DNA from 2 places in the Micromonospora sp. NPDC048905 genome. Region 2 is predicted to be linked to the other one. Evidence: riboswitches for the same ligand, from Rfam matches in the RefSeq annotation. Region 2 holds a riboswitch; the other holds the start of a gene.

Region 1 (3,399 bases), on a different contig from region 2:
CCGGTCACCGTGAACCGGGACAGCAGGTTGCGGGTGACGTTGTCGTTCGGGGCGTAGTAGAGATACACCCACTTGTTGGTGGCGAAGTCCGGGTCGAGCCGGATGCCGATCAGGCCGTCCTCGTTGCCGGTGAAGACGTCCAGGTCGACGGCGGTGACGGTGTTGCCGGTGTCCGGCTTGATGATCTGCACCCGGCCGTCGCGCTCGATGTAGAAGACCCGCCCGTCGGGGGCGATGTCCAGCTCCATCGGGTTGCTGGTGTTGCTGTCCAGGGCGATCTTCTCGAAGTTCGAGGTCTTCGTGGCGCCGCAGTCGGCGTCCTCGACACCGGCTGCGGTGCGGATGCCGCCGAGCAGGTGGGACAGGAACTCGGGCTCGGCGAACGACTCCCGGGTGTGTCCGCCACCGGTGTACCAGGAGCGACCGCCGTCGAAGTCCTGACACCAGGAGGTCGGGTGGTCGGCGCCCATCGCGCCCGCGCCCGGGGTGTAGCTCTTCTCGTCCAGGCTGGCCAGCACGTGCACGTCCGGCCGCGGGTTGGTCTGGAAGTTGTACCACTCGTCGAACCGGGACCAGCGGTCCGGCAGCTCGGCCGTGGACGGGTGGGCGTGGTCCTCCACCTTCACCGTGGCCTGCTGGTTCTGCGGGTGGTTGGCGAAGTACGCGCCGACCAGGTCGCCGTACCAGGCCCAGCTGTACTCGGTGTCCGAGGCGGCGTGGATGCCGACGTAACCGCCGCCGGCCTTCACGTAGCGCTCGAACGCCGCCTGCTGCTCGGCGTTGAGGACGTCACCGGTGGTGGAGAGCCAGATCACGGCCTTGTACTTCGCGAGGTTGGCGTCGCTGAACGCGGCACCGTCCTCGGAGGCGTCCACGGTGAAGCCGTTGGTGGCGCCGAGCTGTTGGATGGCGGCGACACCGGTGGGGATGGAGTCGTGCCGGAAGCCGGCGGTCTTGGAGAAGACCAGGACCGAGAAGGGATCGTCGGCGGCCTTCTGGGGCGCCTTGGGTGCCACCTGGGTGACCGGGGTTCCGGCCGCTGCCTCCCGTGGGGGGACCTGTGCGGCGGCCGGCGCGGCCTGCGCGGGCGTGCCGAACAGGCTCGTCGAGGCGAGAGCAAGGGAGATGAGGGTTGCGGTGATTGGTACGCGGGCACGACGAGAACGGGACACGCCGCCTCCTGTGTCGTAGTGACGGAGATCGCGGGAGTCGGCACGCCGAAGGCCGTCCCTGATGGAGCCGGTGGTCACACCGTGCCAAGGTGCCCCCACCGACATTTTGTCGAATCGCTAAACAAATTAATTCGACTGGCTCGATGTCCGGCAAGATGCCGGCGGGTAACGGTTCTGCAACGGCAGGCGACATTCCGAACAGGACCGCATGAACCGCCACACAGATCTAGCTCGATTCGGTGCGTTCCGGCCCACCGGCCGCCGCCGAACCTCGCCTTGGCAGACCGACGGATCTGTCGTACGGTGACACGCAAGTAACCCACGGGAGCCCGGTGTACCGGGCTGAGAGGGGGGCTGACAGCCCCCGACCGTCGAACCTGATCCGGATAATGCCGGCGCAGGGAGGAGAGTTGCCGTGCCGTCCCTGGGGCGACTGCATCTGATCACCGACACCCGACCCGGTCGGGACCCGCTCACCGTGGTCCGGGCCGCCCTCACGGTGGCCCGCGCCGACCTGGTCGTGCAGGTCCGGGTCGAGGACTCCGCCACCGACCGCGAGGCGTACGAGTTGGCCCGGCGGGTGCTGGCGCTCTGCCTGTCGTACGAGGCGACTTGCCTGGTCAACGACCGGCTGCACGTGGCGCTGGCGGTGGGCGCGGCCGGCGGACACATCGGAGCGGACGACCTCCCGGTGGCCGCCGCCCGTCGGGTGCTCGGCCCCACCGGTGTGCTGGGAGCCACTGCCCGCGCGCCGGAGACGGCAACCGAGGCCGTCGCGGCGGGCGCCACCTACCTGGGTGTCGGCCCGTGCCACCCCACCAGCACCAAGTCCGGCCTGCCGGACCCGATCGGGCCGACCGGGGTCCGCGCCGTGGCCGACGCCGTCGACGTGCCGGTCATCGCGATCGGTGGCGTGACCGCCGCGCGGGTGCCGGAGCTGCGGGCCGCCGGGGCGTACGGGGTGGCCGTGGTCGGTGCGGTGTCCGCCGCCGCCGACCCGGCGCGTGCGACCGCCACGCTGATCGAGGCCCTGACGTGCTGACCGGCCGGTTCCCGTCGGCGCCGTCGATCGACCGGACCCGGCCGGACGTGGCGGTGGTCGGGGCGGGGCCGATCGGGCTGGCGATCGCCTGGCGCTGCGCCGCCCGTGGGCTACGGGTGGTGGTGCACGATCCGGCACCCGGCTCGGGGGCGTCGGCGGTGGCCGCCGGCATGCTCGCCCCGGTCGCCGAGGCGTACTTCGGTGAGCGGCAACTGACCGAGCTGCTGCTGGCGTCCGCCGCCCGCTGGCCAACCTTCACCGAGGAGTTGGCCGACGCGACAGGCGCCGACATCGGCTACCGCACCGAGGGCACCCTGCTGGTCGGGTTGACCGGCGACGACCTGGCCGAGGCGCGCCGGCTGTGGGCGTACCAGCAGGGGTTGGGCCTGCCGGTGACCCCACTGCGCCCCAGCGAGCTGCGCGACCGCGAACCGGCGCTCGCCCCCCGGGTGCGCGGCGGCGCGCTCGCGCCCACCGACCACCAGGTCGACCCCCGGCTGCTGGTGCCGGCGCTGCGCACGGCCGCGCAGCGGGCCGGCGCGGCGCTGGTGCCGCACGGTGTCCGACACCTGTCCGACGTGGACGCGGGCGTCACGGTTGTCGCCGCCGGCTGCGGGTCCGCCGCACTCACCGGCCTGCCCGTGCGGCAGGTGAAGGGCCAGATCCTCCGGCTCCGCGCGCCCGGCGGCGTCGCGCCGGGCTTCCGGCACGTGATCCGGGGGTACGCCGACGGCGAGCACGTCTACCTGGTGCCCCGCGCCGACGGTGAGGTCGTCCTCGGCGCGACGGTCGAGGAACGGTCGGACACCACGGTCACCGCCGGCGCCGTGCAGCGGCTGCTCCGCGCCGGGGTGGACCTGCTGCCCGAACTGGCCGAGTACGACCTGGTCGAGGCGGTCGCCGGGCTGCGCCCAGGTACCCCGGACAACGCGCCGATCCTCGGGCCCCTGCCCGGCCGGCCGGACGTGCTGGCCGCCACCGGTCACCACCGGCACGGCATCGTGCTCACCCCGATCACCGCCGACCTGATCGCGGACCTGGCGCTCACCGGCGTACCCGATCCGCTGCTCGCGCCCTTCCGGCCGGACCGGTTCGCCGGCGCGGCGGCGGACGGCGGACCCGAACCGACGATGAAGGGGGACCTGTGGAGTTGACGGTGAACGGGGCCGGACGAAGCGTCCCGGC
Region 2 (3,399 bases):
CGACCGGTCCGGTGCGAACCGCCCCGGTGGCCTCCAGGTCCGTGCCCAGCGCGTCGAAGTCGTCCGCGTCGAGCCGTACGTCCTGCCACCACATCCACTCCCGACCACCGTCGCCGGTCCGCACCGCGGCGCCGACCCGCTCGCGCGGCGAACCGGGGCAGCGGTACTCGGCCAGATGCAGCGAGGTGCTCACGGAGTGGTCCACGCCGAGCAGCAGGACGTCGGCGTCCAGGTCATAGAGCCGGGCGAGGGGAGAACCCTCGCCGAGCATGTCGGCCAGGCCGTGCCCGGCCACCACCTGCTCGGCGGCCGGCCCGAGCGCGGCGAACGACACGTGCGGATGCGAGCTGCGCAGGGCGCCGGGCCAGCCGCGAACCGTCTCTGCGAGCACGCCCATGAACCGGCTCGGCGTGACCGCCGGGTCGAAGCCCGGCATCTCGGCGCGGATCAGCGGCCACCAGTCCGCCGGCACCGGTGGATTGCGCCACCCCGCGGGGTCACTGTTGTCCGGCGTGTGGGTGGGCACCACGATCGTGCCGTCCGGGCCGAGCGCGTCGCGCAGGGCGAGCACCACCGCGTGCGGGCCGCCGCTGACGAACCCCAGCGGACGTAGCGCGGCGTGCACCAGCAGCGTCGCCCCGGGGCGTACGCCCAGCAGGCGCAGTTGCGCGGCGATCGAGCGTCGGGTGCCCGGCCCGCTGGCGTTCGTGGTCACGGCGCCCCTCCCTGGCTGGCCCACAGGCTCAGGCCGTTCCGCCGGCCCGAGCCAGGATCGCCTCGGCGAGCGGACCCGGCGCGGTGTCCGGAATCCAGTGACTCACACCTGGCAACCGCACGAAGCGGTACGTTCCGGTGACGTTCGCGGCGCACGCCTCGGCGGCGGTCTGGCCAATGGCGACGTCCCGGTCACTCCAGACGTAGGTGGTGGGTACCGCGACCGGGCCGACACCGGCCAGGTCGGCGCGGGACATCGCCCGGTACCAGTTCAGCGCGGCGGTCAGCGCCCCCGGCTCGCGCATCGGGGCAACGTAGCGGTCCACCCGGGGCGCGTCACCCACCCCGCCGAGCATCTTGCGCAGCGCGGTCGCGTGCCACGCCAGCAGCACCTTCTCCGCCGTGCCCGGCTTACGGAACAACGTGATGTACGACGAGCGGGCCTTCTGCTGGCCGTCGTTGCTCAGGGCGTACGCCATGGCGGCCGGATGCGGCACGGACACCGCGGTCAGGGTGCGGACCCGGTCGGGGTGCCCGGCGGCGACCGCCCAGGCCACGATCGCGCCCCAGTCGTGGCCGACCAGGTGCACGGCGTCCAGCCCCAGGGCGTCGAGCACCGCCACCACGTCGGCGACGAGTTCGGGGATCCGGTAGTCGGCCACCGCCGTCGGCCGCGCACCGGGCGAGTAACCGCGCTGGTCCAGCGCGTACGTGCGCAGCCCGGCCGCGTGCAGCGCGGGCACCACGTCGTCCCATTCACCGCTGTGCTGGGGGAAGCCGTGCAGCAGCAGGACGGGTACGCCGTCCGACGGACCGCCGGCGGTTACCTCGAACGTGAGACCTCGCGCGTCAACCCGCATGATCGTCAGCCTACCCAGCCGCGGTACGGCCGGCTGAACGCCGAGATGGGCGGATGCCCTGCTGGGCCGGCCCCCCTGGTCAGTGTTAGCGTCGACGAGACAACTTCACATCCGACAGGGGAGCGCACAGCGCTGAGAGTGCGGGCATGCCCGCAGACCCTCGAACCTGATCTGGGTAATGCCAGCGCAGGGAGTTCGGTCGACCTCCAGCCGCGCCGCCGTCCGGTGCCACCGGACGCGCGGCGTGCGTCTTCTCCTGGTTCGATTTACTGAACTGGGAGCACCAGCATGGACAACACCACCAACCGTTGGCGGACCATCGACATCGTGGTCGCCTCGGTGATCGCGGTCGCCTTCGGCGTCATCTTCTGGGCCTGGGGCCTGGTCTGGAGCGCCACCGAGGGTGCGTTCGCGTTCTTCCCGCCGGCGCAGACGCTGCTCTACGGCGTGTGGCTGATGCCGGCCGTGATCGGCGGCCTGGTCATCCGCAAGCCCGGTGCCGCGCTCTACTGCGAGACGGTGGCCGCGGTCCTGTCCGCGCTGCTGGGCAGCCAGTGGGCCGGCACGGTGATCCCGCAGGGCATCGTGCAGGGCATCGGCGCCGAGTTGGCGTTCGCCGCCTTCCGGTACCGGTCGTTCCGGCTGCCGACCGCGATGCTGGCCGGCGCGCTGACCGGCCTCAGCGCCGCGCTGTTCGACTTCTTCGTCTGGAACGACGCCTACGCGCTTGCCGACTACCGAATCCCGTACGCGCTGCTCACCATCGTCAGCGCCACCGTGATCGCTGGTGCTGGCGGCTGGCTGCTGACGAAGGCCCTGGCCAACACCGGCGTCCTGGACCGCTTCCCGGCGGGCCGAGACCGAGCCCTGATCTGACCCCGCCCCGTTGATCAAGAGGTTTGCGTCAGCGGAAGGCGATTTCCTGACGCAAACCTCTTGATCAACGGCGGATGGGCGGGGGACGCGCGGCCCGGAGGGGGTGGATTGGTGGGCGGGGTACTGCTGCGGGGGTTCGGGTGGCGGCACGCTGGGCGGCGCGCCTGGGCGGTGCGCGGGGTCGACCTGCGAATTGAGGCCGGGGAGCGGGTTCTGCTGCTCGGGCCCTCCGGGGCCGGTAAGAGCACCCTGCTCAGCGCGTTGGCAGGGCTGCTGCCCGAGGACTCCGGCGAGCAGGAGGGCACCGTCGAGATCGACGGGCTCGACCCGCGCAAGGGGCGGGAACGCGTCGGCATCGTCTTCCAGGACCCGGAAACCCAACTGGTGATGGCGCGCTGCGGCGACGACGTCGCGTTCGGTCTGGAGAACCGCGGGGTACCGACCGACGAGATCTGGCCCCGGGTGGACGAGGCGCTACACCGCGTCGGCTTCCCGTACCCCCGGGACCGCCCCACCGCCGCGCTCTCCGGCGGCGAGCAGCAACGCCTCGCCCTGGCCGGCGCGCTGGCGCTGCGTCCCGAGCTGCTGCTGCTCGACGAGCCGACCGCCAACCTCGATCCGGCCGGGGCCGACCTGGTCCGCCAGGCGGTGGCCGGCGCGCTGCACGCCGACACCACGCTGATCCTGGTCGAGCACCGGGTCGCCGAGGCGCTGCCGCTCGTCGACCGGGTGGTCGTCCTGGAGCCAGGCGGCGGGGTCCGCGCGGACGGCACCCCCGAGGCCGTCTTCGCCGCCCACGGCGCCGCCCTGGCCGCCGAGGGGGTCTGGGTGCCCGGTCACCCCATCGCGCCCCGGCCGGCCACCGCCGCGCCGGGGGACCTGTTGCTCACCGCCGACCGGCTCGGCCTGCCGCCCCGGCTGGGCTCCACCGACCTGGGGGTACGCGCCG

Evidence for each region. Region 2 has a riboswitch for thiamine pyrophosphate ahead of AB0C01_RS31295 (ECF transporter S component). Riboswitches for the same ligand answer to the same signal wherever they lie in the genome.
Region 1: linked by a shared signal. The riboswitch ahead of thiE (thiamine phosphate synthase) and the one ahead of AB0C01_RS31295 (ECF transporter S component) in region 2 are both predicted to bind thiamine pyrophosphate.

What each region holds. Positions count from the first base shown of each region.
Region 1 covers NZ_JBEZFV010000003.1:539,361-542,759, forward strand. Annotated here, with positions in the region: gene AB0C01_RS10790 (ThuA domain-containing protein) at 1-1,172, opposite strand, end outside; TPP riboswitch at 1,484-1,593, shown strand; gene thiE (thiamine phosphate synthase) at 1,588-2,214, shown strand; gene thiO (glycine oxidase ThiO) at 2,211-3,368, shown strand; gene thiS (sulfur carrier protein ThiS) at 3,359-3,399, shown strand, end outside.
Region 2 covers NZ_JBEZFV010000019.1:12,998-16,396, forward strand. Annotated here, with positions in the region: gene AB0C01_RS31285 (AAC(3) family N-acetyltransferase) at 1-715, opposite strand, end outside; gene AB0C01_RS31290 (alpha/beta fold hydrolase) at 744-1,574, opposite strand; TPP riboswitch at 1,681-1,785, shown strand; gene AB0C01_RS31295 (ECF transporter S component) at 1,863-2,450, shown strand; gene AB0C01_RS31300 (ABC transporter ATP-binding protein) at 2,562-3,399, shown strand, end outside.